Thermocoleostomius sinensis A174: one gene and its partner. The protein of the gene in region 1 interacts with the protein of each later gene in a pairwise test. Links are inferred from orthologs where the notes say so. Each region holds a gene or a part of one and is shown in the gene's direction. Other genes may lie near its edges.

Evidence for each region.
Region 2: the proteins of OXH18_RS11995 (region 1) and rlmB interact in binary tests that used the Escherichia coli proteins (3 or more experiments, as listed by UniProt). The link is inferred for Thermocoleostomius sinensis A174 from one-to-one orthologs.

What each region holds. Positions count from the first base shown.
Region 1 is NZ_CP113797.1:2,770,964-2,786,648, reverse strand. What follows is about bases 5,069-7,947. They hold OXH18_RS11995 (NAD(P)H-hydrate dehydratase), read left to right. Parts: upstream 5,069-5,658; coding sequence 5,659-7,236; downstream 7,237-7,947. Other genes in these bases: OXH18_RS11990 (molybdopterin oxidoreductase family protein), read right to left, coding at 7,233-7,947; OXH18_RS12000 (VOC family protein), read right to left, coding at 5,231-5,623; OXH18_RS12005 (homocysteine biosynthesis protein), read right to left, coding at 5,069-5,139. Outside these bases: OXH18_RS12020 (ABC transporter substrate-binding protein), read left to right, coding at 1-905; OXH18_RS12015 (tetratricopeptide repeat protein), read right to left, coding at 962-1,804; more of OXH18_RS12005, read right to left, coding at 3,940-5,068; more of OXH18_RS11990, read right to left, coding at 7,948-9,461; OXH18_RS11985 (nitrate ABC transporter ATP-binding protein), read right to left, coding at 9,622-10,452; OXH18_RS11980 (nitrate ABC transporter ATP-binding protein), read right to left, coding at 10,482-12,488; ntrB (nitrate ABC transporter permease), read right to left, coding at 12,545-13,387; OXH18_RS11970 (CmpA/NrtA family ABC transporter substrate-binding protein), read right to left, coding at 13,520-14,836; OXH18_RS11965 (ferredoxin--nitrite reductase), read right to left, coding at 15,081-15,685. UniProt on the Escherichia coli protein: Bifunctional enzyme that catalyzes the epimerization of the S- and R-forms of NAD(P)HX and the dehydration of the S-form of NAD(P)HX at the expense of ADP, which is converted to AMP.
Region 2 is NZ_CP113797.1:4,778,623-4,794,316, forward strand. What follows is about bases 8,003-10,890. They hold rlmB (23S rRNA (guanosine(2251)-2'-O)-methyltransferase RlmB), read left to right. Parts: upstream 8,003-8,813; coding sequence 8,814-9,968; downstream 9,969-10,890. Other genes in these bases: OXH18_RS20610 (STAS domain-containing protein), read left to right, coding at 8,003-8,066; OXH18_RS20615 (Mini-ribonuclease 3), read left to right, coding at 8,181-8,696; OXH18_RS20625 (DUF1816 domain-containing protein), read left to right, coding at 10,055-10,342; OXH18_RS20630 (alpha/beta fold hydrolase), read right to left, coding at 10,326-10,890. Also shown: OXH18_RS20580 (WD40 domain-containing protein), read right to left, coding at 1-1,575; OXH18_RS20585 (aldehyde dehydrogenase), read right to left, coding at 2,589-3,974; OXH18_RS20595 (dipeptide ABC transporter ATP-binding protein), read right to left, coding at 4,335-6,083; OXH18_RS20600 (hypothetical protein), read right to left, coding at 6,218-6,607; RadC family protein, read left to right, coding at 6,795-7,526; more of OXH18_RS20610, read left to right, coding at 7,695-8,002; more of OXH18_RS20630, read right to left, coding at 10,891-11,150; Asp-tRNA(Asn)/Glu-tRNA(Gln) amidotransferase subunit GatA, read left to right, coding at 11,565-13,097; OXH18_RS20640 (alpha/beta hydrolase), read left to right, coding at 13,107-14,060; OXH18_RS20645 (hypothetical protein), read right to left, coding at 14,183-15,694. UniProt on the Escherichia coli protein: Specifically methylates the ribose of guanosine 2251 in 23S rRNA.

The sequences.
Region 1 (15,685 bases):
TGCAAAACAAAATTCCGATCGTATCGCCTGCTACCACCAGCCCAGTTTTCTCTGAACGAGCCGCAAACGGAGAATTTGAAGGATATTGGGCCCGCACGGTTCCCTCGGATATGTATCAAGCTCGTGCTCTTGCTAAGCTAGCTATCAAACGCCGCTATCGCAGGGTGTCGATCGTCGTGGCCAACACAGATGACGGGATCAGTTTTGAACAAGCTTTTATTGAAGCCTTTGAAGCCTTAGGTGGAACTGTCCTCAACAAAGATTACCCCACTCGCTATCCTCCCGAAGCCAGCAGTTTAACCTTTGAAGCTTTTGAAGCCTTTTCACCCTATGCTGGAGAACCCGACGCAGTTGTAGCCGCCTTAGATGATCAAGGGGGAGCGCTATTGCTGACAGCGGCTTACGAAGCTGGACTATCTCAAGGAACACCCGTTTTAATTGCGGGCAACATCCAACCCCAGTCACTACTCGAAGAAATCAACAAATTCTACGATGGCAAAGAGGTTCTGAAAGGAGCCTTTGGAGCCGTTCCCCGGGCATCGGGTCCTGCCTTGGATAACTTTATAGAGTTGTGGAAAGAGCGTTTAGGGGAAACACCGGGAGCCTATGTAGCCCATACGTGGGATGCAGTGGCCCTACTAATGCTAGCGGCTCAGGCGGCTAGCTCCAATGACGGAGCTTTAATCAAGGAGCAACTGGCGATGGTCGCCAATCCACCTGGAGTTGAAGTCACCAACATCTGTACAGGTCTCAAGCTATTGAAATCAGGACAAGACATTGACTATCAAGGGGCTGGCAGCAACTTGAATTTAGACGAACACGGCGACGTGGTTGGCAACTACGACGTTTGGACAGTCAACGACGAAGGAGAAATCAAAGTGCTAGAGCAAATCACCCTCGATTGAATACCGAATCAACCATCGAATCAACCACCGAAGAGCAGCTCTCCATTCTCCATTCCCTACTCCCCACTCTCAACTGCTGGCTCTTCAGGAGTCACCTCTGTCGTTGGAACCGGGGACGGACTGGGGGCAGCAGCCAGTTGTTTCACCTGATCTTTAAATTGAGCCGGAGCCAGCGATTCAGCCGAAGCAAAGAGGGGGGCTGCTTCCTCGGTTTTGCCTTGGGCTTGCAGAACGAGGGCTTTTCCTAAAATTGGGCGAAAATCTTCAGGATTGATTTGAGCAGCCTGGTCATACGTGGCGATCGCGTCCTCATACCGTTGTTGTTTGAAGTATACTTCTCCTAACAACACCCGAACTGAAGTTGGATCAATCGTGCCAGGCTGAGCTTGGTTAACCGCATCGGCTGTGTTTAACGTCTCTTCCAATAGCCCGATCGCCGCCTGCGGGCGTTCCTGCTGAATCAACAGATCTGACAACCCTTTGAGCGCATTGATATCGCCTGGACGAGTTTCTAACACCGTGCGATAGGCTTGGGCCGCACCTTCTAAATCTCCTGTGCGCTGCTTGGTTTGTGCCAACAACACCTGATAGTCGGCTTGGTCTGGGTTTTGTTCTGCCAATTTTTCCAGAACGGGCACGATCGCTTCAATATTTCCCTGTTGAACCCGTACTTCAATCAAACCTCGCAGTGCCGCTTGGTTGTCTGGTTCGCGCTGAAGCACTAACTCATAGCCCTTAGCCTCGGTTTCTAATCGCTCTTGTGGGGAACTAGGACTAGCCGCAACCTGGGGAGTATTTTGAAACGCTCCTAACAAGGGGGCAATGGACAGTCCGGCAAACGCTAGCGCCACTAATGCCATCACGGTTGTAATAATCCAGCGATTTTGCTTTTTAAGCACACTTTGTTTCCAAACTCTACAGCCATCTTAGCGATCTCTGCCAAGTGTCCTAAACTAAGCCAAAATCAACTCTTTGCAGAGAATTTACAGCAGAAATCCCTGATCTCGGCGATCGCAATTGTATAAACAAAATGGATAAATCAAACAGGGTCGTTCTCATAACTTCGTTGAAAGTTGGGAACTCTGAAATTGGAAACTTAGACAGAAAACTGTGAAGTTAAGACGTATTGTTCCCAGCTTAAGGCTAGAATTTTAGTCCTGTTGGAATACATCGTCCAAATTGTCTCAGTTCACTGCCTAAAGACCTAACCTATATGCAGAGTACTTTCAAGCTGAATGCTAACCTAGTGTTTAATTCCACACTAGAATTTAGTGTTCAGGTTATGTGCTGCTGTTCTAGCTAACGGTGAACGGCGAGTTCCCGCTATCAAGGAGGTTCTATGAGTTCTGCCCAGAACAAGTCTCATCAGTCATCTAAGTTGGCTTCGTCCTCAAAGCCATCGGCTGATGATCCAGCCAAAGTCGTCCCGCAACCTCCGTCTTCCGCAGAAAACGCAATGGATCAGCCTCTCGATTCACCTTTAATTGCAGTTCCTCCCGCTCCTCCCACTCCGTCAGAGACCATGTCATCTACAGATCCCTCATCTTCATCTACAGAGTCCTCATCTACAGAGTCCGCTTCCACTGCTTCCACCGAGTCTACAACGCCCCCTCAAGCTGCTGAATCTTCTCCATCTGGCGCTGTTTCAACTGCATCAGCAGGCACTTCGTCGGAAATCCCGGCGTCGGAAGGCGAATCAGCCAAACAATCTGTTCTACGACAGCAACCGATTCCGCCAGCCAGCGAACCCATGCAATATCGGGCGATCGGCTTAATTCGCGGAAAGTATGTCCCGTCTGGAGAACAGTTTACACGCGGTGAAATTATCACAGATGATGGCGTTGAGATCGGAGCCGTTTTGCTGGGACGGGTGATGAGCTTGGTGAAAAAGCATCTAGACTTGGAGCAGTCTCACCTCTGGGTCGTCTATCCTCGCACCCGAGAGAAGGGCGATGGCAATTTGCATGTGCAAATTGTGGGCGTTTGGGAACCCGAAAATCTCAATCGGGAAATGGCTGACTCAGCATTAAGCCTGTCCGAAGATGAATCTGAGGAGGATGATCTCGATCTATCGGACGATCTAGTGGACGAAGCGATGGTTGAGGATGAAACAGACGAGACATTAGAGACATTAGATGACGCAGAAGATGACGCAGATGACGAGCGATTCGGCGACAACACCGAAGAGCCAGCTATCGATGCCATTAACGAGGAAACAGGGCTGGTAGAGGCAGAGGCAACCGAATCAGAATTAGAGGCTGTGGATGAGTCATCTGAAGCCGCAACAACAGACACAGCGCTCGGTACAACGACCGAGGAAAAGGCCGCAGAATCTGATGTACAGGTAGAGACTGAGACAGAATTGGCTCCGAGCGATACCGCTGCTATAACACCGTCGGAAACAGGGTCAGAATCTAACCGCGTCGCCACCGAGAGCACTCCAGCCCAGGCGACTGCTGATGATCTCGACGATCGGTATTTCTCAGTGCGGGGTGAGGTAATTTATCAATCAATCGAAGATAAGCGCTTGCTAGTGAAAATTCGGCGAGCGCCTCGTCCGGGTACAACCGAGAATAAAGCGTTTAAGGTCATGCTGGTGGGGGCACTAGAAGGCAAGGCTGTCGGCTATTTTTGGGATTTGCATGTTCAGCGAGAAGGTAACATGCTGGTGGTTCAAGAAGGCACCATGATCGGGGCAGTGCCGCCCCAAAAACGCAGCAAGCGACCTCCGTTCAATCAGCGTCGGGGCGGCGGTGGCAGAAGACCGCAGGGCGGCCCCCCTCGGAAGCGCTGGCAGAATCGCGATGGTCAACAGCGTCCAACTCGCAGTGGTGGTAGCGATCGTCCGACTCCTCCGCAAAATCGAGAAAATCGCCCGCCCAGCCCTCGTCCCATTAAGCGCCGCAACTTAGATAATCCTGAGAGTTAACGGCAATTGCTTCAGTTGAGCACAGCCCCTGCCCTCTGTACGGGCAGGTTTTGTTTTGAGAAGTATCGGTAGCAATCATCGGGCGGCTAAAAATTTCAAAACTTTTCATTCCAATGAAATACGAGTTCCCCACTGTTCCTGAGCCAGAAACGATCGTTCCATTGAAATCGGAGCTACCGCTTCAGTGAGTGTAAATTTGCCCGACGTAATCCATTGTTTTAGCTCTAGCGCCACCTGTCGAGATAAATAAATACTAGCAAGCGGCGCTACACGCACTGATTTTCCTTCAATAGTAATTCGACCGGATTTAAGTTGAGCATAGCTCACCAATCCAAAGGTAGGACGTACTCGTCGCGGAATTGAAAAATCCATAATTGGAGCGGCCAACTCGTGATCTTGTACCGCACAGCGGGCTACTACCTCTTCATGCAACACAGGTAAGGGAATTCCCACCCCCAGCATCAATGACGGGCCATAGCTTTTGAAAAAACAACCGCGCACCCAGCGCGCCTGCATTTGTTTGGCATCTCCGATTAACGCTAGCGTTGCAGCCGGGCCGATCGGGGTGCGATTGGGCAATCGTTTTTGTAGCGGAAAATGTTGTGTCCCTTCCCAGGCGACATAGCCCACACCGCCGCCCAGAAAAATGCGTGTGCCAATGCCAATTAACTCTAAATCAGGATCGTTAAGCAACGGGGAAATCGCCCCTGGATTGGAATACACGGCGTTGCCTAGATGGGGTTGTAGCGGCCCCAAGTAGGTATGGAGCAGTCGATCGCCTCCGTTCACCCCTACAATAAAATTCTGATATAGATTTCTAGGGTTAAATAAGTAAAATTGATTAATAGTGTTGCGGGTGATGGTGGTTTCGAAGGAAGCTCGCGAGTAGCAATCACTCACCTGTCCGATCGCCCGCAAATGTACCGTTTTGCCAGCCACTAGATCAGCAATCACATGTCCACCTCCCCGGTCGCGCAACTCGCCACCATCACCGCCATCGGCCATGCCCCCAAAATCGGACATTTGCGTTGCACCGAGGTAGAGATCTACGGCTCCAAAGCCGGAGTAGGCTGGTACGCCATCTAACCAGCATTGGCGAATGTTGATGGGGGGATCGGTGTGACCCAGATTGAGGATAGCGCCCGACGATTCCATCGGCTCAAATGTGCCCGTTGTCACAACATCGACTTCCTTCGCCGCTTGCCCCACTCCGATTGTCTGTACCCGCGCTTTCAATTCTTCGACCGTCCAAACAACGGCTTGGCGACGGCGAATCTTTTCATTGATTTCGGCAATGGTACGCATAAGGAAAGGTGTGGGTAAGCCTAGTAGACATCTGACTCGACATGCTTAACTCTACACTGAACAAGCATAGAGGGTAGGTCGCTGGGTTGCTTCATGCACAGCAATCGATGGAGTTCGAGAGTTCAATCAAGTTACCATCGGGATCGCGGATGTAGATCGATCGCATCGCTCCTAATGTCCCCGTGCGTGGCACGATTCCTTCCTCGATCGCGACACCCTGCGTTTGCAGATGGATGATCACGTGTTCCAATGGCGTGCTGGTCATGAAACACACATCAGCAGAACCGGGCGTTGGCGCAGCAGCTTTCGGTTCAAATTCTTGTCCAGCCTGATGTAGATTTATCTTTTGTTGTCCAACTTGTAGGGCTTTGCGGTTATCCCCAAAGGTCACGATCGTCATTCCTAAAACGGTCGTGTAAAAATCACACGTTGCTTCCAGATCGCGTACCGTTAAAACTAAATGATCCAATCGATCGAGGTTCATTTGATGTTCGTTCTTATCAAGGTTGATTACTGGTCATGATACATCCCGATTCTAAACAGTTTTTAGGTTTGAACCGATCGCAATCCATTCAGCGGTTTGTGGTGACAGCAGAGCAAATGAGCCACATTGAGGGGCGCGTGTTTGCTGCGGGAATGCCTGTGGCGGCGTTGATGGAAAAAGTGGCGGGGTTGATTACCGCCTGGGTGCGATCGCGGTTTTCGGTATCCCAATTTCCTCGCGTGGGGGTGTTAGTGGGACCGGGGCACAATGGCGGCGATGCGCTGGTGGTGGCGCGGGAGTTACATGTCAGCGGCTATGAGGTGAAGCTATATCAACCGTTCAGCCAATTGAAAGATCTTACGGCTAGCCATGCTCAATACATCGCCAGTTTGGGCATTTCCGTACAGGATCAGATTGAGGCTCTGGCCTCGTGCGATCTAGTGATTGATGGGTTGTTTGGCTTTGGCCTCACCCGATCGCTAGAGGGAGCGATCGCGGCAGCGGTGGATCAAGTCAATCAATGGTCGCAGCCTGTGGTCAGTATTGATTTACCATCTGGTTTGCACACAGATACGGGGGCTGTGTTAGGAACAGCGATTCAGGCAACGCATACCTTGTGTTTAGGGCTGTGGAAACGCGCTTTTTTGCAAGAACAAGCCCTAGCCTATATGGGTGAGTCTCACTTGATCGATTTTGGGCTGCCGCTAGCTGATATTACAGCGGTGTTAGGCGAAACGCCCAAGCTGCAACGAATTACTCCAGCGATGGCGATCGAATCACTGCCTTTGTCCCGCCCAGCAACGACGCATAAGTACAAACAGGGACATTTGCTGTTAGTGTGCGGATCGCGGCAATACATGGGAGCGGCAGTGTTGGCAGGATTATCGGCTAGGGCAAGTGGCGTGGGGATGTTGTCGATCGCCGTACCGGAATCAATGCGGTTACTGCTGATTGCCCAGTTGCCGGATGCGCTGGTGATGGGTTGCTCTGAAGATGATACGGGTGCAATGGCTCAGTTGCCAGAGGACTTGGAGATGGAAAAATACAACGCGATCGCCTGCGGCTGTGGGGTAACGCCTGCGGCGAGTCCGGTGGTGCAGCAAGTCCTGGCTCGCGATCGTCCGGTCGTACTAGATGCCGATGGGCTGAATATTTTGGCCAACTTGGCAACTTTACCTACGCTCAAGGCTCGGACTGCCCCCACAATCCTGACGCCACACTGGGGCGAATTCAAGCGCCTATTTCCCGAGTTGGCAGAAGCCAGCGACGATCGGATTACCGCAGCCCAGCAAGCCGCCCAACAAAGCGGAGCGGTGGTACTCCTGAAAGGGGCCAGAACCACGATCGCCAGCCCCAACGGCACGGCTTGGCTCAATCCTGAAAGTACCCCTGCTTTGGCGCGAGGGGGTACAGGAGACGTGTTAACTGGGCTGATGGGCGGACTGTTAGCACAGGGGGTGTTACGGGGAACGGCAATTGAACAGGTAGTATTCAGTGCGGCCTGGTGGCACGCCCAAGCCGGGATCATGGCGGCAACAGAGCGATCGGAGTTAGGAGTCGATGCCTCGACACTGATTCACTACCTCATCCCAGCTTTACAGCCCTATTGCTAAACGTGCATAGCGGGATTAGCTTCCGGAATGACCTGTGCGATTGCTGCTGATTCGCTCACAGTAGACGGCGGAACTTTAAGAATTTGCACAGCGCAGGCTTTCAGTTCTGGTTGCAGTGATGAGGGGCAAGCCTCTGGATGAGTCAAGGCATTGGCTTCGGCGTTGTCGGCCCACAGAGCACCCCAGTGCATTGGTACGAACACTGTTCCAGGGGCAATGTTTTTAGTGACGCTGGCCGGAACGCGAATGCTGCCTCGTCGCGATCGCACCTCTGCCCAATCACCATCAGCAATGCCCAGCTTTTCGGCGTCGCGGGGGTGAATCTCCAAGAACGGGTTTGGGTACATTTTGGCGGTTTTTTCAATGCGTCCCGTGCGAGTTTGGGTATGCCAGTGTCCATACAGCCGTCCAATCGTCAGCACAAACGGATAGTTGGGGTCGGGAGGTTCGGCCAATCCTTTAGAAGGATACGCTACAAAGTGAGCTCGCCCGTCCGGCGTATGAAAGCGCCAGTCGGTGTACAACCGTTTACCCGTTGTATAAGCTTTCGCATCTGGGTTTTCGGCATCCGCCTGGGTATAGGGCCACTGCATCGGGCCGTGCCGCAACCGATCGTGACTCATGCCTGACATATCGCAAGGACGATCGCGGGTTAGCCGCACAAATTCTGCATGAACTTCTGCTGAGCTGGCGAAGTTAAATTGCTCCACAAATCCCAGCCTGCGTCCCACTTCAGCAAAAATAGCCCAATCGGCCCTGGCGTCCCACAGCGGATCGCGGAACTTTGAACACAGCGTCACCACTCGTTCAGAATTGGTCATGGTGCCAGTTTTTTCTCCCCATTGAGCCGCTGGTAATAGCAGGTGGGCATACTCGGTCGTTTCCGTGGGATAGTAGGCATCTTGATACACTGTAAACGGTGACTGGCGCAGCGCCGCCTTGGTGCGTTGCAAATCGGGCATACTCACAGCCGGATTGGTAGCGGCGATCCACAGCAGTTCTACCTCACCCTGCTCTAGTCCAGTAATCATACGCCACACATCACGTCCTGGCTGCGGTGAAATTTGTCCCCTTGGCACTCCCCAAGCTTGTTCGACTTCGGCTCGATGCTGCGGATTTTTCACCGATCGATAGCCTGGCAATAGATGAGATAATCCTCCCGCTTCTCGTCCACCCATCGCGTTGGGCTGACCTGTGAGAGAAAAGGGTCCGGCTCCTGGTTTACCCACCATCCCTGTCATCAAGTGTAGGTTAATTAGCGTTGAGACTTTCGCCGTTCCCTCTGAGGATTGGTTCATGCCCATCGACCACAGCGATAGCACGCGCTTCGCCTCGCCCCAGTAACGGGCGGCTGTTTCCAGATCACCTACGCCAATACCACAGTGCTGCGCCACTCGATCGGGGGAATAGTGCGGCAACAAGCTAGTGTACTTGGAAAATCCGTTTGTGCATTCGTCAATAAACGCTGTATCAAAGTAGCCCCAACGCAACAGCAGATGAGCAATGCCGTTGAACAAATCAATATCTGTACCGGGGCGAATTGCCAGATGCAAATCGGCGGCTTCGGCGGTGGCAGTGCGGCGCGGATCAACCACGATCATCTTGACGTGCGGGTTGCGCTTGTGATGTTTGCGCAGTCGGTTAAAGGCGATCGGGTGGCATTCAGCGGCGTTTGTACCAACCAAGACAGCGCAATCAGTCAATTCTAGATCGTCATAGCAACAGGGTGGACCATCAGAGCCAAAGCTTTGCAGATAGCCTGCCACGGCTGACGACATACACAGGCGGGAATTGGCATCAAAATTGTTAGTTCCCAAACAGCCCTTCATCAGTTTTTGGGCCACATAGTAATCTTCAGTTTGAAACTGTCCCGACCCATACATGCAAATGGCATCAGGGCCACGGTGGCGACGGATGGTTTGAATCCGATCGACAATTCGGTTGAGGGCGTCATCCCACGAAATCCGGCGAAATGGCTGATTCAGGCTGTCGCGCCACATTGGATATTTGAGGCGATCTTTGTCTAACGACTCGCTGACCGTCGCTCCTTTGACACAGACCATGCCTTGGCTCGATGGATGGGTTCGATCGCCCCGCACCTGCCAAATGGGATTACCTTGACTATCTCGGTGCGTTGCTTTACCACCCGGACGCGCTGGTGGCGACACTTCTAAACCGCAACCAACACCACAGTAAGGGCAAAGAGTTTTTGTGCATTCTGTCATAGCTGCCTCAAAACACTAGAACGCCACACGTTCAGCGCCACACATCAGATTCAGTAGATTAGCGAACCGAGTGGGGAAGAAAAATGGGTCACGTGGCTGTCCCTGTTGCCAACGAAGACCCACTAAATCCATCCACTCACAGTTGACAAACTTGCTCGATTTAATCTTCGCTGTGTGCAAACCGGCGATAGAGGAAATCTAAAACATGATTGCGTAGATCGTAATAGTTGGGGTCTTCTAAAATTCGAGCACGATTTCGAGGGCGTGGAAAAGGAATATCCAACACTTCACCAATTTGGGCCGCCGGGCCATTCGTCATCATTACCAGTCGATCGGCTAAAAATAGAGCTTCGTCGATATCATGAGTAATCATTAACACAGTAACTTGGTGATCTCGCCAAATGGTCAATAACTCTTCCTGCAACTCTTCTTTGGTAATCGCGTCAAGTGCTCCAAACGGTTCATCGAGAATTAACACCTGTGGGCGAATAGCTAGGGCACGGGCGATCGCCACCCGTTGCTTCATACCACCCGACAATTGCCCGGGGCGCTTATCGGCGGCTTCGGTCAACCCCACCATGTTTAAGTGCTCATGCACAATTGAGCGTCGTTGCCCCGCCGACATGTTAGGATTCACCGCTTTGACCGCCAAATCGACATTCTCGTAGGCCGTTTTCCAGGGCAACAGCGAGTAGTTTTGAAATACCATCATGCGATCGGGTCCGGGTTTAGCGATTGGTTGATCTTGTAGATAAACTGCGCCTGTGGTGGGTTGGCTAAATCCCGCCACCATGTTTAACAAAGTGGTTTTGCCGCAGCCAGAGTGACCAATCAAGCAAACAAACTCGCCCTCGTTGACCGTGAGATCAACCCCTTGCAACACTGGATATGGGCCATTAGGAGTGGGATAGATCTTGGAAACATTCTCAATCCGCAGAAATGGAGAACAAGTAGCAACGGGAGTCAGATGGAGATCGTTTAGGGTATGCATAGTGGTACGGAGGAGGAATAAGAATGAAGTCAGGCAGCAACAGAAGTAGGTACGTCGATGTTAATTTCTTCAATGCGGAAGTCGCGACAGATCGAGAACTTATTGAGATACCCGATCGGATCATCGGGATCGAATACCACTTTGTCGAATAACTGAAAGGGTTCGCGATCGAGTTCTAGATCGGGAAGTCCTAATTCGCGCACGGCGGCTCCATACAAATCAACCCGACGTACCCGTTCCAAAATTTCTACCCAGTTTTTGGGGAAGGGAGTCATATCCCAGCGTGCGAGTTGGGTTAAAATCCACAGCCCTTCAGCCCGACCGGGACAGTTGGCTCGATCGACATGAAACTGATTGAAGCGCGGCAACCATTCCGGTTCCGCTCCTGTACCCCGATCGTAGGGATCGAGAAAACCCATGCGCGTATAGGTGGGATCTGTTCCTACGTATTGCGGCTGACACAACCAGCCCAGAATCTCTTCGCGGTTGCGCATATCATCACAGTAGTCACACGCTTCCAGCAGAGCTTTCACGAGGGCCTTGTGGGTTTCGGGATGCGCATTGACCCAGTCTTCTCGCACCCCCAACACTTTTTCTGGGTGTCCAGCCCAAATGTCAAGATCAGTTGCCATGACGACGCCCAAGCCTTCGTAAACAGCCCGCGAATTCCAGGGTTCTCCAACACAGTAGCCATCAATATTACCCGCCTTCAAGTTCGAGACCATTTGAGCCGGAGGAATCACCGTCAGGTTGACATCGTGATCGGGGTCAATGCCACCCGAAGCCAGCCAATAGCGCAGCAGCAAGTTGTGCATTGAGGCCGGATGCACCATGCCCAGCGTATGCGTTCGATCGGGAGTGTCAGCTAACAGGGCTTTGAAATCAGCAACGGTGCGCACGCCTCGGTTGAACAAGTGGCGGCTAAAGGTGATGGCATTGCCGTTGCGATCGAGTACTAGCGCCGTAATTACCGGCAAAGGAGCCTTTGAACCCACGCCCAAGGTCATTGCCAGTGGCATTCCTGCCACCATCTGTGCTGCATCCAATCGTCCCGATGCCACGCCTTCTGAAATGGCCTTCCAACTCGGTTCCCGCGACAACGTGACTTGTTCTAGTCCGTGCTTGGCAAAGAAGCCCTTCTCTTTAGCCACTACTAGCGGAGCGCAGTCAGTGAGGGGAATGAAGCCGATATCTAGATTCACCTTGCTTAAGCCGTTGCCAGCGATCGCCACTTTTTGCTGAGACTGCCGCCGCTTGGCCCGCTTTTGCTGATTGAGAAAATAAATCATCTCGCTACGCAGTGAATAATAACGGGGATGATTCACCACTTCCAACCGCTGGCGAGGCCGCGGAATCGGCACTTCCAAGATTTGACCGATATGAGCTTCGGGTCCATTTGTCAGCATCACCACCCGATCGGACAGCAGCAGCGCTTCATCCACATCGTGCGTCACCATGATGCAGGTGACATGGCTTTCCTGACAAATTTTCATCAACTGCTCTTGCAAATTGCCGCGTGTCAAGGCGTCGAGTGCGCCAAATGGTTCATCCAGTAGCAGCAGTTTGGGACGAATGGCCAAGGCGCGAGCAATCGCCACCCGCTGCTTCATGCCCCCTGACAATTCATGGGGAAACTTATCGCGAGCGTGGCGTAACCCTACCAGATCAATGTGCTGTTCAATAATGCCGCGCCGTTCGCCGTTGGGCAAATGCTTTAGAGCCGAATCTACTGCCAGGGCAATGTTTTGGTAAACTGTTTTCCAAGGCAACAGCGAGTAGTTTTGGAACACCACCATGCGATCGGGCCCCGGTTGCGTCACTTGCCGTCCTTCTAGCAGTACCCCGCCCGTTGTTGTGCGATCGAGACCGGCAACAATATTGAGTAGTGTCGATTTGCCGCAGCCGGAATGCCCAATTAACGACACAAACTCACCTTGGTGAATCTTTAAATCAATATTCTTTAGGGCCACATAGTAATCGCCATTGGGTAGCGAAAATACCTTATCAACGTGGTCAATTTCAACGAAAGTAGACATGGGAGTGGAAAATAATGAAGGATGAAGGGTAAGGGATAGTGAGAAGATGAAAATGCTTATCTTCCAGCTTCTCCAGGAACAACCAGCCTACCGATGAAGGCCATGAGTTTATCAAGCAGCAAACCCACAATTCCCACGTACACAAGTGCCAAAATAATCTCGCTAATTAGCGAACTGTTCCATGCATCCCAAATAAAGAAGCCAATACCAACACCACCAATTAACATTTCTGCTGCAACGATCGCCAACCAAGATAGCCCCACGCCGATGCGTAATCCGGTAAACACATAGGGAACGGTAGCGGGAATTAAGATATTGGTGAAGTACTGCCAACGAGAAAGTTGCAACACTCTGGACACATTTTTGTAATCCTGTGGAACTTGCTGCACCCCAACAGCCGTATTGATGATGATGGGCCAAATAGCAGTAATAAAAATCACAAAAATCGCCGAGGGTTCATTGTCACGAAATGCAGCTAGCGAGATCGGCAGCCAAGCCAGAGGAGGCACCGTTCGCAGCACTTGAAACAATGGATCGATTGCATCGTAAATTAAACCGCTGGTTCCAATCAGAACCCCAAGCGCAATGCCAACTACGGCTGCCAAGGTAAATCCAATCGCTACCCGCCTTAAGCTAGCCATGATTTGCCAGAATAAACCAACATTCGTTCCGCCATTGTTGAAGAATGGATCAACAATCAGTTCCCAAGTATCTTGCAGAACTTGTGTTGGCGCTGGAATGGGAGCCGTAGGAGACATACATAGCAACTGCCAAACAACTAGAAAGATGAATAGCGCAATGATGGGTGCAACAATTTTTCGAGTTTGCTTTCGAGACAACAATTGCGATGCAAAGTTAGTTTGAGTCGATCGAGTGGATCGTTGACGGGTGACAGTCATAAGTCAAAGTGAGGGATGGATGAGAATAAAATGGAGTTGAATTGAAGCAATCAGGGATGGGGGACAAATTAGACGACGGCCGAGTAATTAAACTGGAACTTCCTCATTTAATCCTCAGCCTGGCTTGGTCGGTTACACTTTCTTGATATCGAGGCTATTTAGATACGCTTCAGGGTTTTCAGGATCAAAGGTTTTGCCATCAAAAAAGGTCTCTACGCCGCGAGAGGTGCTGCTAGGGATGTCGGAAGCAGGTACGTTAATAGCTTGGGCCGCTTCCCGCCAAATGTCTTCGCGGTTTACTTGCTCCACTAGGGCAGTTGTATCGGTATCAGGTGGCAAATAGCCCCAACGAATTTCTTCTGTCAGGAACCAGAGATCATGGCTCTTGAAGGGATATGAGGCATTGTCTGCCCAGAATTTCATCAACAGCGGGCTGCTTTCAACGGTCTTCCCTGTACCATAGTCAATGTCGCCCTTGGCTCGTCCCAAAATATCTTGAGCATCAATCTTCAGCCACTCTCGTTTGGAGATAATGTCGCACATTTCAGCTTTGTTTTCCGCTTGATCGCACCATTGTTGTGCTTCTAAAACCGCCATTGTCAGCGCCTTTGCGGCTTTAGGATGTTGATCGACCCAATCAGCACGCAAAGCAAAGGCTTTCTCAGGATGATCTTTCCACAACTCGCCCGTCACCAACGCCGTGTAGCCCAGGTTTTGGCTTACCAATTGTGCGTTCCAGGGTTCTCCGACACAAAACGCTTCCATCGTGTTCACCTTCATATTGGCCACCATCTGTGGCGGTGGAACAACGATCGTAGAAATATCGCTGTCTGGGTTGATGCCGCCGGCTGCTAGCCAGTATCGCATCCAGAGATCGTGTGTTCCACCAGGAAAAGTCACGGCTGCTTTGAGATCTCTACCTTGCGATTTGGCTTGAGCAAACGCCTGCTTCAAGGGACTGCTGTCCGTGCCTACCTTCAGATCGGCATAGGTATTGGCGACTGAAATCCCTTGTCCATTGGTATTGAGCCGCGCCAAAATATACATTGGCAACGGTTGTTGAGTAATCTTACCAGTCGTCATCAAATAAGGCATTGGCGTCAAGATATGCGCGCCGTCAATGCCGTTCCCTTGCGACCCAAGCTCCAAATTGTCACGGGTAGCTGCCCAAGAAGCTTGCTTGACAACTTCTACATCGGGCATTCCGTACTTCGCGAAGAGTCCCTTCTCCTTGGCAATAATCAGCGGAGCCGAATCTGTTAGCGCAATAAACCCAAGCTTAGCTGTAGTCACTTCGGGGGTATCGATCGCTGCAACCGGACTAGCAGCAGGGGATGCATTTGATTCAGAACTGGTATTTTGTCCAGAACTGCAACCATGCACCAAAAGAGTAGCTGCTGTGGTAGCTCCAGCCGTAATTAAGAAGTTGCGACGAGTAATTTTGGACATAAAGAGTTAACTGTTTCCTTCTCTATCTAGAGGACTAAAAGTGAACAAAACTGTGTAACAAAACGCAAATCAATACAATGTGGTGGAGCGATTAGAATTGCGATGAAATCTGGCAATCTAAAATTGACCATACAATCTCATTCAGAGGTGAATCGATCGACTCCATTCCAACGTGATTGCATGAACCATATTTCCTGGTTAAACAGTCATCAGACCCAGCTTCCGGGAACAATCCAGTAAGAATTTAAGCCATAGTGTCCTCCAGTTTTGGACGCGCTCCAAACTGCTCAATCATTAAATTACGTAGTACAGGTTTCAAGTCATCGCAGGGAATGCCTTTCTGGACACAGGAACCAAGGTGCGCATCTTTGCCGACCTTGCCGCCCATATACAGATCCACGCCCTCAACTGCTTTGCCGTCTTTCCTCGCTTTCGTGCCCATCAACCCAATATCAGCGACCTGCGGCTGTCCACAGGAATTTGGGCAACCTGTCCAATGCACCCGAATTGGTTGCGTGAGTTCCAATTCAGTTTCTAGTTCCCGAATCATTGCCAATGCTCGATTCTTGGTTTCGATCAGGGCAAAGTTGCAAAACTGAGCGCCAGTACAGGAAACCAGCGATCGTACCAGTGGTGTCGGCTCAACAGAGAACTTCTCTAGCAGCGGCTCCTGCAACAGGGCTTCTAAGCGCGAATCGGGAACATTTGGGATAATTAGATTTTGCTCTACGGTCAGGCGAATTTCACCATTGCCGTATACCTCCGCCAAACGGGCAATTTCAAACATATCCGGGGCGAACAACCGACCCACGGGCACATGTAAGCCGACATAGTTGAATCCCAGTTGCT
Region 2 (15,694 bases), 2.0 Mb from region 1 along the record:
GCGGCAAAGTAACGGAGTAGGCAACGGTGGCGGTGGTGGGCAAGCAACTGACAAAGCATCTGTAGTTTCGTTTAACTCAAACGTTTCGTCAGATTCATAGCTCACCTCATTACCGTCAATTTTTGATTTAGTATTCCATTCAATAATTTCCGTTACAATTCGTTCAATTAATCGTTCTGTGACATATTCCATCACAACTGGTTGCTGAGTGAAGCCATGAGTTGTTTTTTCAATTAGCGATCGTTGTCTCAACAAAGCTAATGCATCTAACAGTTTATGCAATGACTCTGTGGAAAAAATGTCTTCGTTGAGATCACTATCGCTGACTGGTTCCCGGTTCACCGTGAGCCAATACATAATATCTTGCTCAGTATGAGAAAGCCGTTCAAATTGGCGATCGAGCAAATCATGAATGTCTGCAAAAGCAACTTTATTAGGCTGAAGATAGTCTTGAACAAACCGCGACAAATTTCCATCTAACACGTCTTGAATGCGAGAAGCAGCGATTTTGAGCGCCAATGGATTGCCCGCATAGTGCTTTATTACCGTTTGCCAGTCACTGTCACTGCCTTGAAAACAACCATATTCTTCAAAAATTTGTTGTCCACCTGTCACTCCAACTCCGGCAAGCTGAAGAATGCGAACTGGACGAGTTTTTCCGGCTAGTTGACTAATTACCTTGGGAGCTTCCCGGCTTGTTAAAATTACGCAGCTTTGATGCAACGACTGGGCAAGCCGACGGAACAACTCGGCATAATTTTCGTATCCACAACGAAATCGCCCCGCTTGCTCTCCACTTTGTAACAGTGGTTCAACGTTATCTAAGACCAACAAGCAGCGCGATACGGTTAAGGCTTGTACTAATTGCCCGATTTGTTCAGATTCTTGTTCAGGCAGGGCAATCGTTGCCTGATGCGATAATACTTTCAGTAGATCGAGCAGTAACTGATCAAGGGGGGGAGCTTCCCGCAAACTGCGCCAAATCACAAATTCAAAATTTTCCAGAGCAGAAATCATCTCTCTGGCTTGGATGGTGTCGTTGCCTAGGATATCGGGTTGATTAGTTCCTTGGGCAAACTGCTGTGCTAACGTCACCGCTAACGCCGTCTTACCAATTCCACCCATACCCAACAGCAATACCAATCGACAACGATCGCCCTGAACCCATTGATGCAATTGGTGTAATTCCAAACGACGATCGACGAAAATAGACACATCGATCGCTTCGTCCCAATCTGTTCGGGAGACGGCTGATCTAGTTGTTGCTCCAGATATAGTAGAAGGTGGTGAAAGCGAGTGATGCTGTGTCGATTCTTCCTCTTGAGTTTGCCAATAGTGCTGTAACACTGTTTGGACATTTTGCTTGGTCACTCGCTCTCCCAATTTTTCAGAAATCGCCCGCCATAACTCAGCACCTGTGTTCTTAACATGTCCTATATCTCGACTGTTCGCCCTGGCAATTTCTTTGTAGGAAAGTCCTTTCCAACTCTGCCGAAATACTAATTCTTGTAACTTGTTTAAACGCTTCTCTAAAAGTTGTTCTACAAGCCCTAGCCCGTCTTTGACCGTAATCACGCTTGGTTTCCTCACATGTTAGTAATAAAGTGGAGCCTCCCTGATTGCATTGCTCATCGATTTAACATTCGTTGCGGTACACACGACAGTGACACAAAACCTCTGATTTTTAACCATAGTGGCTGATGACTCATTATCTATTGTCTGACCTTTTTCTGACTTTAGCGCTGACTTTTATCTGATCTTTATCTGACTTTTCTGTCAAATCAGGTCATAAAGTACCGCTATACTAAGTGATGTCACGAGGATACTTCTCAACTCCGGAGAAGACACTGCTGCGATCGCTGCAATTTCTCTACCGTTCAACCTCGTCTGTTTCCAATGCCCCAAGTTCTAGGTTGCTTCCTTAATGGACTGGGAAGATGGTTGTCCTGCTGAATCCTAGCGGTTGTCTTTGTACAGGTTGAGTATTTGCCCTGATTTGATTGACGAAATATTAGTTGACGAGTCTTGAATTGCCCTCACTTCAGCCTCTCTGTCAGAATAGGTGAGGAGCTTTCGAGCCATGTTTTGCGTTGAAGCCCCTTTGCTCTGTGTGGGAGAAGGGGTTTAGGAATACGGACAATTCCTATTTGCGTTCAGCAACGCCAAAATTTGCCAGTCAACTAAATCTTTGTCTGCTCCCTGTCTGCTCACATCTTCCACAACTCGGACTTCTGCGTCTTTACATGTTTCCAATTCAGGGCAAATATTGAGTGCAATTGGAGTAATTTTTACTCATCACCTTTGCACCTGTTTCATACCCTTAGAAATTCCTTGACGATTTCCTAGCGCTCTTACTCTAGTTTCTACTCGCCACGTAGAGTACCAGAGTTGAATGGGATCGGGATCAGTGTCCATCGCTCGCAAACGCTCTGCAAGGCGATCGGTTCGCTGACGCTCTTGCTCTAGCTGATGTTCACTGCGTTCAAACTTTTGTTGAATCGCCTCAATTCAGCGAAATTGCTTGGTGATGTCACTGAAACTCGTTCGGGTACTTTGAACTTAGTACAAAGAATAAATCACCCAACGGGCTAGCCAAACCATCGCCGCAAGCGATCGAGTTTATGTCCATAGGGCGGATAGCGGAAAGGAAGGTCTGGCCAAAACGGCTTAGTAACAATGCTTTTGGTATGCGAGAAGGTATCAAATCCCGCTTTGCCGTGGTACTGCCCCATGCCACTATCTCCAACGCCTCCAAACGGTAACGTGGTCACGGCCGACTGCATGATCGTGTCGTTGATAGCAACACCGCCCGATGAGGTGCTTTGCAGCACCTGCTGTTGCAAAGCTGGATTGCGCGAAAATAGATACAAAGCTAAGGGTTTTGGTTGAGTTTGAATCTGTTCGATCGCTTCTTCAATCTGGGTATATTCTAAAACTGGCAGAATAGGTCCAAAAATCTCCTCCTGCATCACAGGAGCGTTCCACGTTATTTGATCTAATACAGTAGGGGAAATATAGCGATTTTTTGCATCTGTCTTTCCACCCACAATAATATTTCCAGTCTCTAGCAGTGTCACAAGACGATTGAAATGTTTATCATTGACAATGCGACCATAATCTGGACTGTGGGCTGGATTGTCTCCATATAGTTGAGTAATGGCGACTTGAATTTCGTTCATTAAAGCAGATTTGATGCGACGATCGACCAGTAAATAATCCGGTGCGACACAGGTCTGTCCAGCGTTCAAAAACTTACCCCAAGCGATGCGCTTAGCGGTGGTTTGAATCGGAACATCGGCGTCAACAATACAAGGGCTTTTGCCGCCCAGTTCTAACGTAACAGGTGTCAAGTGGTTGGCGGCTGCCTGCATGACAATTTTGCCGATCGCGGTTCCTCCGGTGAAGAAAATGTGATCAAATTTTTCTGCTAAAAGTGCTTGGCCAATGTCAATACCTCCTTCCATCACTGCCACATAGTCTGGCTCAAATGTCTTTTCCACCACAGCCGCCACTACCCGCGAAACATTCGGCACCAATTCAGATGGCTTTAACACAGCACAATTGCCTGCCGCTAAAGCAGCCACCAGAGGCGCAAGCACAAGCTGAAATGGATAATTCCAAGGAGCAATGATCAGCACTACTCCTAACGGTTCGGGTCGCACCGTCGCTTTCGCGGGTTGCAGAGTAGAAGGAACCGCAACTGATCGTGGTTTTGCCCACGATCGCAAATGCTTGACCGCATAATCAATTTCTTCGGTTACGAGTCGAATTTCAGCAAAGTAGCTCTCAAACGCGGGTTTATTGAGGTCTGTCTTTAGCGCTGCTAGAATGGCATCTTCCTGATCGGCAATCGTTTGTCGCAGTCGCTTTAACTGGTCAATGCGAAACTTTAACTCTTGAGTTTGACCAGTGCGAAAGAAAGCTCGCTGCTGTTGAACGAGGTTGCTGACCGGCTCGGCAGTTATGTTACCCATGCTACTGATTAAAAACTATCAACCTGATTAACAGCAATCCTATCTTTCTGCAAGCGATCGTCTGGGGATTTTCAGACGACATTGTTTTAATCAAAGTAAAAGGTTCGGTTATTTTGAAATTCTCATCGGTTTCCCCTTGCGGCATCCCCACTCCTCCTCGCTACAATGGATATCAAGTTCTGCTGCGACGTTGGTGACTGCCAATAATGTTTTATGATCTATGCCTTATGAACAAGGGGAGCGAGTTACTTCAGTGGCAGTAGACCGGGCATGTACCCGGAAACTTAAAGCTGAGGTCAAGATCCCCACCTGGAGTATTCCAGGTCAAAAACTGAGGTAAGACGGCGTTGCGGGGGGCTTTTAAAGCGTTTGATTCGTGCTAAAGGGCTTCTTGTCCTTGCTAAGACAGGTAGAATTTGTGTCAGGCTGATGCTTCAATCGCGACAACAGCGGGGCGGCAGCTAACAGGGTTTGAGTATAGGGATGCTGTGGATGGGAAAAAATTTGCCCTGTCTCCCCTATTTCCACAATTTTGCCTGCATTCATGACCGCAATGCGATCGCACAAAAATCGAGCAACCCATAGATCGTGAGTAATGAACAAATAGGTCAGGTCAAATTCTTGCTTCAATTCCAGCATTAAATTGAGCACTTGAGCTTGTACACTGGCATCGAGCATACTGACTGGTTCATCACAAACTAGCAGTTTGGGACGGGTAATTAGAGCGCGGGCGATCGCCACTCGCTGTTGTTGCCCACCTGATAACTCATTCGGGTAGCGGGAGTAAAAGGCCTCGGCTGGCACCAACCCAACCCGCTCTAGCATAGCTTGGGCTTGGGACTGGGCTGTAGCGGCATCGGCCAAACCATGAATCAGCAACGGATCAGCAATACTATCGCCTACCATCATCAATGGATTTAGACACGCATGAGGGTCTTGAAACACCATCTGCATCTGGCGTCGCTGTTGCCGCAATGCTTGCCGCGAGAAGGTTGTTAGATCGTGTCCTAAAAATTCTACCCTTCCAGCCGTGGGTCGGATCAATTGCAAAATTGTGCGTGATAACGTGCTCTTGCCGCAGCCCGATTCCCCCACCAGTCCCAAGATTTCTCCAGGATAAAGTTCCAGCGAGACGCCATCTACCGCCTTGATGGTTTTATCTTGATCTGACGTTAGCCACCGCGCTACAAAATTTTGCTCTAGGGTATAGTGCTGCTGCAAATTTTCAGTGCGGAGGAGGGGTGAAGAGTCATCTGAGTTTCGCCCATTCCCTACTCCCCGCTCCCCAATTTCTGCTTTCTGTTTTCCTGCCTGAAGATGTAATGCAGCCTGTAAAAGGGACTGCGTATACTCGTGCTGTGGGTGCACCAATACGGCTTGGGCGGCTCCGGTTTCTACTACTTTGCCTTGATACATGACAGCAATGCGATCGCAGTACTCACCGACCATGGCCAAATCATGGGAAATTAAAATTAGCGCCATCTGTCGCTCTTGGCACAACCGAGTCAGTTCTTGCAGAATTTGAGCCGAAACCGTGACATCCAAACTAGTAGTCGGTTCATCGGCAACGATCAGTTTGGGATTGAGCAATAATGCTAGGGCGATCGCCACTCGTTGCCGCATTCCACCACTAAACTCATGGGGATATTGAGACCACCGACTCGCAGGAATTTTCACTGCTTCTAATGTGGCAATGGCTCGATCTTTGGCTTGTCGCCGAGACAAGTTGGGCTGATGCGCTCGCAAGGTTTCCAAACAGTGCTCTCCGATCGTCATCACCGGATCTAGGCGGGTCATCGGGTCTTGAAAGACCAGCGCTACGGCTTCTCCCCGAAAGCAACGTAATTCTTTAGGCGAAAAGTCAAACACCGATCGTCCTTCAAACAATACTCGCCCTTCAATCCGGGTAGAGGGAGGCAACAATCGCATGGCTGCCCGCCCCAAGGTCGATTTGCCACAGCCGGATTCTCCTACAATCCCTAGCCTTTCGCCCGCCTGTAGGGCGATCGACACCTCATCGACCGCCCACTCAATGGCGTCCTTAGCAGTCCGCTGCGGTGGATAGGCAACCCGCAAGTTCTCAAGTTGAAACAGAGCGTCAGTCGTCATAGGCAGAGAGGCTAGAGGCTAAAGGATGAAGGATCAAATTCAAACTCCTGGTACAAAGCCGTTAAGCTAATCCTGTTCTAACAGTCCTTCCGTAGCGATTACAAAAGGAAAGCATATTCAAGAACAGTTAACTGTTAGGACTCTAGAGGCAGACCCAGCCAGTCTTTGAGATGCGATCGGAGCGCTTGGCTAAATGTAGGACGGCGCTCAAACTGAAGGCTACGAGTTGGTTTACGGGTTTCATCCAACATCCAGCCATAGTCACTACTCAACCGCAGTTTATCCTGCCAATCGGAAATGGACACAATCCATCGCGAGGACTCTTCTTCATATCCGCACACATAAAAGACATAATTAAACGTATTTTGCTTACCAGGAGCCACCGTCGAAGGTTGCCCAAATTTTTCCTGAAGAATCGAGCGAGTGCGATCGACCACCTCAACACCATTGAACTCTTCCAGCGTTTTTACCGCCAATGTTAGAGCAAAATAAAACTCTTCTACCGACACAAACTCTAACTGCATAATCTCCGCAATCCCTGCTGCAACCAAGAGTGTATCACCCAGAAGCATGAAGAGTGAGCGATGAGACACGAAAAAGCTAAAGGAGAAAACAAGGAGAAAACAATGTCTGACAAACTTTTCCCAAATTTGGGATAACTAAAAATATCTTCCCGACTCCTAACATCCAACCCTGTATCCCCGCTGCCCAATGACCTACCGCCTGCGCGTTGCTGATCTTCCTGCTGCTGAACGACCCCGTGAGCGCTTGATGACTTACGGAGCAAAGAGTTTGTCTACGGCTGAGCTAATTGCCATTTTGCTAGGAACGGGGCAAGGTCCAGGCAAACTCTCGGCCGTGGGACTAGGGCAGCATATTTTGCAAAAATTAGGAGAACATCAGCGCGATTCGCTGGCGGTGTTGCGCGATGTGAGCGTCCAAGAATTAATGCAGATTCCTGGGGTGGGTGTAGCGAAGTCCACCACAATCGTTGCGGCGATCGAACTAGGTAAGCGGGTGCTTTATTCCCGTCCGCCCGATCGAACGGTGATTGATGATCCCAGTGTAGCCGCTGCCATCCTCAGTGGTGATCTAATGTGGCAAGCCCAAGAACGCTTTGCTGTGCTGTTGCTCGATGTTAAGCATCGACTGGTAGGAACTCAAATTATTAGCGTTGGGACGGCGACCGAAACTTTAGCCCATCCTCGGGATATTTTTCGAGAAGTGATTCGTCAAGGAGCCGTCCGAGTCATTGTGGCACATAACCACCCCTCAGGGAATGTAGAGCCAAGCCCAGAGGATATCGCCTTAACTCGTCAGCTTTTAGCGGGAGCACAGATCTTGAATATTCCGTTGTTGGATCACCTCATTCTAGGAGATGGTCATTATCGCAGCCTGCGTCAATCTACCACTCTTTGGCAGGAATTTCCTCAAGGTGATTAACATAATTAGGGAAATTCTACATGGGCAAACCCCGCCAATGCGAACAAGCGACAGGTTTATAGCGGAAGAGGGAACATGAGTGGTTGCATCCTGTGCTATCCTGACCTATACTTGAACCTCGGATTTAATAATTTTGTCCATTTGTATAAGATGCTATAGGAGGGTTCTATTCCTGAAACGCTTACCCTAACTCTTAGTTTGAAAGGCAATCGTGAAGTCAGAGACAATTGCCAGCTATTTCGTCTTGCAGGTTTGTTAGATGCGTATTCGGAACAGGCCTTCCTCAAGGCGTTAGAAAAGTTTTCTGAAGAAAATCCTAAAAACATTATTCTTGATCTATCGCAAATTGACTTCATTGACAGTTCTGGTATTGGAGCGTTGGTCAAGCTTGCTAAAAAAGTTCAGAATAATGGGGGCACCTTTCAAACCGTTACTAATCCCAGAGTAACTCAGACGGTTAAGCTGGTTCGTCTGGAACAGTTTCTCTCTCTTCAACCCACCGTCGAAGACGCTTTAGCAAAACTGAAGCAAAGTTCGTGAACTTCATTAAGTCAGTTCTTTTTTCAAGGGCTGACTTCCACATGTCGCCTCGAGTTAAGCCAAGATAGTAAATGTGCTAACGTAGTGAGGTCATTGCAGGTGGAATCTGAAAGGATGAATTCAGATAGAATAACGGCTCAGCGATCGTCTGGGTCGCTTTTTTCTGTAGAATCTGCTGAATTCGCCTCGTTTTTGCCTCCTACAGCCGTAGCACTCGAGCAGCTTTCTCCAGCGGCACTAGCTTATCTAGGAGATGCCGTCTATGAACTTTATGTTCGATCGCACTATCTCATACCGCCCAAACGGTTGCAAGACTATCATGCCCAGGTGGTGAGACAGGTGCGAGCGGAGGGACAGGCACTTCAGTTGCGTCTGCTACAACCCTATTTAACGAGCGCAGAACAGGAAATTCTTCGGCGGGGAAGAAATGCAGCTAGCCATAAATCAAAACGAGGCGATCCCAAAACGTATCAGCAGGCAACCAGTTTAGAAACCCTCATTGGTTATCTTTATTTGACTAATCCACAGCGATTGTTTCAGCTTTTAGCTCATCTGGAGTTTGTGCCGGGTGCGGCCGATCGAGCCAGCGACGATCTTAAAGAGACTGCTTCAAGTTCAGAGAGTTATTAGCACAATCGATTAGCACCATTGATTCAGTATCTAGCTATCCCTCTAGACGAGCATCACTCGGCTTCACAACCTGATTTTACGAAGATTTCCACATCAGTAAAGGACTGCAACTTAGACATGGCTGCCAAGCATCATTCCTCTGGCTCATCCGATCGCCCTCATCGTCAGGGTGATTCAAACCAAGCTGCTAAAAAACCGTTTAAGCGAGCGGGGAAATCAACTCCAAAACTCAAATTTCGATCGGCTGATAGCAACCCAGAGGCTGCAAATAACCGTCGGCAACGCCCCGATAGTCGAACTGAAAAGAGAACTTTAAAGCCCATTGATTCTTCCAAAATTAAACGAGCCGACACATCGGAGCCAATGCCCGCGTCAGGCTCTCGATCGTCCCATCGTTTCCGTGCTCATTCTGCCGATCCCAGTCGCTCTAGGAAGTCACCCGTTGCCCCTGATACTGAATCTGAGAGCGATTTGATTTATGGTCGTCACAGTGTTCAAGCGGCTTTAGAAGGCAAACGAAATCTGAATCGCGTTTGGATCATTTCTAGGTTACGCTACGATCCCCGCTTTCATTCACTTTTATCGGCTGCTAAAGCCCATGGGACGGTGGTTGATGAAGTGGAACCTCGACGGCTTGATCAACTGACTCAGGGGGCAAACCACCAGGGAATTGTTGCTCAGGTTGCTCCATATGAATATGCTGAACTTGGGGATCTAATTGAGCAAGCGAAGGCTGCCACCGAGCATCCAGTGCTTATAGCCGTTGACGGAATAACTGACCCACAGAATTTGGGTGCAATTATCCGCACTGCCGAAGCAATTGGCGCTCAGGGATTGGTGATCCCGCAGCGACGAGCGGTTGGAATCACATCGACCGTTGTTAAAGTGGCTGCCGGAGCTTTAGAAACTTTTCCAGTGGCGAGGGTTGTCAACCTGGCGCGAGCACTGGAAGAATTGAAAAGCGCTGGTTTTTGGATCTATGGTACTGCTGTAAACGCCAGTCAACCGGTGGACACGGTTCGATTTGATCAACCACTTGTTCTGGTCATTGGTGCAGAAGGAGAAGGGTTGAGTTTGTTGACACAACGCTGCTGTGATGTTTTAGTCTCTATTCCGCTATCGGGTAACACTCCTAGCTTGAATGCATCCGTGGCAGCCGGAATGGTGCTCTATGAAGTATATCGGCAACGGCGATCGCAAACGTTTTACCTGGATGATATGTCAAGAGGTACTTTTCAAAACCCAGCGCAACACAGTATAAACAAATTGTAAAAAAGCGCAATTTTGCATAGGTCTCTGTCACAATTTCCGAGAAGCCGCTTTGTGCCTGTAATCTTCCAGAGAACTGGTAGGAGCTTATGAAAGAACTTTGGATCACTATTCTTGAATCCCTTGGGTTGGCCTGGTGGGTTGAGGTTGTCACAGAATCGCCCAAATGTACCTATTATTTCGGGCCCTTTGCCACCGCCAAGGATGCCAAAGCCGCTCAATTTGGGTATGTTGAAGACTTAGAACTAGAAGGTGCAAAGGGGATCAAAGTCGAAATTAAACGCTGTAAGCCAACCCGATTAACAATTGTTGAAGAGGAAGAAGATGAGTCTAACCCATTTGGGGGAATCTCGCCGATTCTTAGTGGACAACTTTAGGATTGCTCTCTAACCATCGATCGATATCACGCAATACTGTTTCTGTGATCTCCCATGGGAACAAGTGGGCTACGTTGTTGTAGCAATAGGCTTCACCATTGGGCAGGGCCTTGGCTGTTTCCAGACTGGATTGAGCGGTAATATGACGATCGTCGGCTCCGGCAAGGACAAGGGCAGGACAGCGCAAGTCCGTTAGGGCCGCTAGGCGATCGTAGCCTGCTTGTAGGCTTCTCTGTAGAGCTTGGTTAGCGAATGGGGAAGTTTGAAGGTAGGCGGTAATAGCCTCATCGGCAATGTGCTGATAGGCGTTTGCAGTATGTTGTTGAATTAGGTATCGAAACAGCGATCGTTTGCCAAAGGTATCGATATTCCAATCCCAACCGGGCTTGAGTTTATTGAGAATTGAGGCGATCCCCGTGTAAAGATTATCTTCCCATGTAACCGGCGGATGGTTACTGCGGGGACGGGCTGCGGTAGCCACCAAAATTAGTCCGCTGACGCGATCGGGTTGCCTCAGCGCCAGTTCCATAGCCAAAATTCCCCCCAATGACCATCCCAATACTAAACAGCGATCGAGGTGCAGGCGATCGAGCAGAGCTTCTAGATCGATCAAATGATCGACCATATCAAATGGACGATCGGTGCGGCTTTGCCCATATCCACGTAAATCGGGGGCAATTGTCTGAAAGCGCTGCGATAGGTGATTAGTGAATACCGACATACAGCGTCCTGATCCTGGATGTCCGTGAAGACACACGATTGGGTACCCAGTTCCTTTGGTTTCAAAAGCCAGTTGGACAGCAGCCATCATGGAGATCTTTCAAAAAACAAAACAACATAAAACAAAACAACTAAGAGTTGCCACTATAGCGAATCTAGTGGTTCATCTGCTTTGGTATCCCGTAGAGGAGCAGACTACAATCGTCACCGCTCTGGATGTCATGGTTGTGTTTAGACGACCCAAGGGCGATCGAAGCTGAAACTCGTGCCGCTCGATTGGCCGATCGCTTACGATTGTTGGAAGTTGATCCAACTGACTGATCTACAAACTGATCTACAAGAATAGCCCTGTGGGTTAGGTATCCCATACTAAAATGCAATAGTTCTGCTTGTAAGGGCGTTTGACGCCCCCTATGGCATGTAGACTGAACCAACATCTTCTGTTTGTTCCACTATGTCGTTCAGTTGGGTTAAATCGCTACTAGTTAATTGAGGTTATTGCATGGCATCCATTCGCGAGTTGCACAATCAACTCATCAGCAAAGAACGGTCTGCGGTTGAAATTGCACAAGAAACGCTCGATCGGATTCAATTACTCGAACCTAAGCTTCATAGTTTTCTGTGCGTGACAGCCGATCGAGCACTGGAGCAGGCCCAACAAGTGGATGCCAAAATTGCTGCTGGTGATGACATCGGTTTGTTGGCCGGGATTCCGATTGGTATTAAAGATAATTTATGTACTAAGGGGATTCCGACGACTTGCGCTTCTAAAATCTTGGAAAATTTTGTGCCGCCCTATGAATCCACTGTCACTGCTCGACTGGCTACCGCCGGAGCCGTGATGGTTGGCAAAACCAATATGGACGAATTTGCCATGGGCAGTTCCACCGAATCTTCTGCGTTTCAGCTAACGGCTAACCCGTGGGATCTAGAACGTGTACCGGGTGGGTCTTCTGGTGGTTCAGCCGCTGCGGTGGCTGCCGCAGAATGTACAGTAGCATTGGGATCAGATACGGGGGGTTCAATTCGACAGCCTGCTTCGTTTTGTGGCGTTGTGGGGCTAAAGCCGACTTATGGACTAGTTTCTCGTTATGGATTAGTGGCGTTTGCCTCATCACTGGATCAAATTGGGCCGTTTGGGCGATCGGTGGAAGATGCCGCCATTTTGTTGAAGGCGATCGCCGGACATGATCCCAACGATGCCACTAGCTTGAACGTCAAGATTCCTAACTATGTCAGCAGCCTCACGCCCAATCTAATGAAACAACGCAAATTTCGCATCGGCATTATTAAGGAGGCATTTGGTGAAGGGTTAGATCCAGTGGTGGGGAAAACCGTGATGGACGCTGTAGATGAGTTACAAAGGCTTGGGGCTGAAATCACCGAAATCTCTTGCCCTCAGTTCCGTTATGGGCTGCCCGCTTATTACATCATTGCTCCTTCCGAAGCGTCGGCCAACTTGGCGCGGTACGACGGCGTCAAGTACGGCTTCCGCAGTGACGAAACTCACAACTTGATGGAGATGTACACGAAAACTCGCGCTCAGGGGTTTGGTGCGGAGGTGAAACGCCGGATCATGGTTGGAACCTATACCCTCTCTGCCGGGTACTACGACGCCTATTACCTCAAAGCGCAGAAAGTGCGGACGTTGATTAAGCAAAACTTCGAGCAGGCATTCTCTCAAGTAGATGTGCTAGTCTGCCCCACTTCACCGATCACGGCCTTTAAGGCAGGAGAAAAAACCAATGATCCCCTTAGTATGTACCTAACCGACTTACTGTCGATCCCGATCAATCTGGCTGGCTTGCCAGGATTGAGCTTGCCCTGTGGATTTGATGAAGCGGGACTGCCGATCGGACTGCAAATGATTAGCAATGTGCTGCAAGAAGAAACCCTGCTGCAAGCAGCTTATGCCTACGAGCAAGCAACCCCGTGGCACGAACGATCGCCGCAGCTAGAAGACACGCCGCCATCCACTCAAACCACTCAGAGCAAAAAAACCAAGAAAAGCTCCGTTAAACGCAAGAAAGCATAAACAATCGCCGTGTTGCGTTCCTCTATCACTGGTATGTCGTTGATTCTCAAACTATCGCTACTGTTCGGTGGGCTACTGTCTACTGTTTACCTCGCCATCTGTGGCGTGCTGTATCTGCGGCAAACACGCATGATCTTTTTTCCGTCGCCCTATGTGGAGGTAACACCGGCCGGACTAGGGCTGGACTATGAAGAACTGTGGCTTCCCGTTGCAGCCGATACCGTAAATCTTACATCTTCATCTTCTCCATCTTCCTCACCGTCCCCATCTCTCCAACATCTACATGGTTGGTGGATTCCGGCGATCGCCCCCGAAACTGGAGTCTTGTTGTACCTGCACGGCAACGGCTTCAACATTGGAGCAAACCTGTCTCATGCAGCCCGGTTTCATCAGCTTGGCTTCTCGGTACTGCTGATGGATTACCGGGGCTATGGTCGCAGCGAAGGTGAGTTTCCCCACGAAGCTCAGGTTTACGAAGATGCCGAAACCATGTGGCACTACTTAGTGGAAACGCGGCAAATCTCACCCGATCGCATTATCGTTTATGGACATTCCCTAGGCGGTGCCATTGCGATTGATCTCGCAGCACGGCATCCGCAATTAGCAGGCTTGATCGTGGATGGCTCTTTCACGTCGATGCGTCACATGGTTGCCCTCTCACCGATGTTGCGGTTTTTTCCAATTGACTGGTTACTCACCCAACAGTTCAATTCCCTAGAAAAGATTAGGATGCTCCAAATACCTATTCTGTTCATTCATGGCACCGCCGATGCAAAAGTACCTGCCAGCATGAGCCAGACTCTCCATGAAGCAGCCCCACAGTCCCAGCTTTACTTAGTGCCGGATGCCGGACATAACGACGTGGCAGAGCGGGCCGGAACAACTTATCTAGAAACCGTCCAGCAATTTGCCCAGCAGGCGATTCGATCGGACACGGGTATTGGTCACAGAACTGGACGCTAACGCAAAGGGCAGCACCTTGGAAATTATCCGAAAACCAGCGTGAGTTGAGCCAGTGTTTCCACAAAGTCTGCTGTCTTTCAATCAAGCAATCAAGGTTTTCGGATAGAACTCCCATGCCAACATCATCGATTCAAATTGACGGATGTTGGCGCTTCCTGAGACGTGGTTTGTCCAGCGGGTTGCCAATAAACCGTGTTTATAGACAAACCTGTCACTTCCGACGGTAAGGTGAATTTGCTGGTAAATGGTACGGTTTGACCGGGTTGCACAATGCTATTGGGCAGATTCAATCCTCCCACCGCCAAATTGTTGCCCGCGCCAGTTTGATAGCCAATGCTGACCAAATCGATCGGTTGAGACGTGCGATTCGTGACACAGCCAATCAAATTGATTTGCTGGGGATTGCCAGAGGTAGGCTGGAACTGCAAATTAGACAAGGCAATTGGGGCCGAGGTTGTTGCGTCGGTGGTGGGTGGGCAAGTTGTAGGAACCGCATTAGGAGCAGCAACAGTCTCCGGAGCCGCCGGATCTGCAACTGCATCCGGAGCCGCCGGAGGAGACGACAGTCGTGACCACAAAAACGCAAAGCTAATTAATCCAACAATCCAACCGCTAATTCCCAGTAGGATTAAGGGGAACAACCAAGGAGTCCCCCGGTTTTCAGGGACAGGATCTCCAGCAGAAACCACTCCGTCGGCAGGCGGATTCGCGCTATTTTCCAGATCAAACTCAGCTAGCTGCTGCTCCAATGCCTCTTGAGAAGGTTCTTCATAGGCAGAAATTGGTGCTGGTGCTGGAATTTCTGTATCAGGGTAGGAGCTACTGTAGACTGGTGCTGGAATTTCTGTATCGGGATAAGCTGGTTCTGGAATTTCTGTATCGGGCATGGTTTCTGCCATCTCTGCATCTGCCGAAAACTCGTCGTAGGGGGTGTACTGGGGGTCATCTCCCATCAACGCCGAACCGGGGAATTGGTTAAACGAAGCGGTTTCGACAGTGCTTGGCTCTGAACGTGGTGCATCTGGATCATCAATCGATTGTGACCAACCATAGGACTGGCTTATCTCTTCGGTCGTGGGTTCGTCGATCGGCTCTTCGGCGAAAAAATCAATCAAAGCTTCATCGGACAACGGATCGTCAGAAGAAGCTGGATCAGCCGCCGCTGGATCAGAAAAGTCGGTCAATGAAAACGCCGAGGTATCTGATGTCATGGACGGATCTGCGGCATCTAAATCAGACTCATCCAAGATCCAATCGGTCTGATCAAATTGATCGAGTTCCGTGTTGGAATCATCTTCGGGTCTCGATGGTTGAAATTGGTTATTATCCTGTCCTTGCATTTGTTCTATAAAGGGGTTCGATTGCGGTACAACATAGAGATCCTCAGACTGATCCACGGGAGTGTCTTGAAATTCTTGCAAGAAATCGGGAGGAAACTCGGCGAGAGCGTCTGACTCGCTTGGCGTATCTGATTCCACTGCATCAGTCAGTGGGTCACGAACTGAATTCCAAGATTCTGGCGCGGCATCGATAGCAGCAGTTTGATCTGCCGAAGTATCAATCTGAGCGTCAGGTTCGATATCAACCCCTAACGATAGCTCATCCGTCAAATTTGCGAACTCATTCGTTGTAAA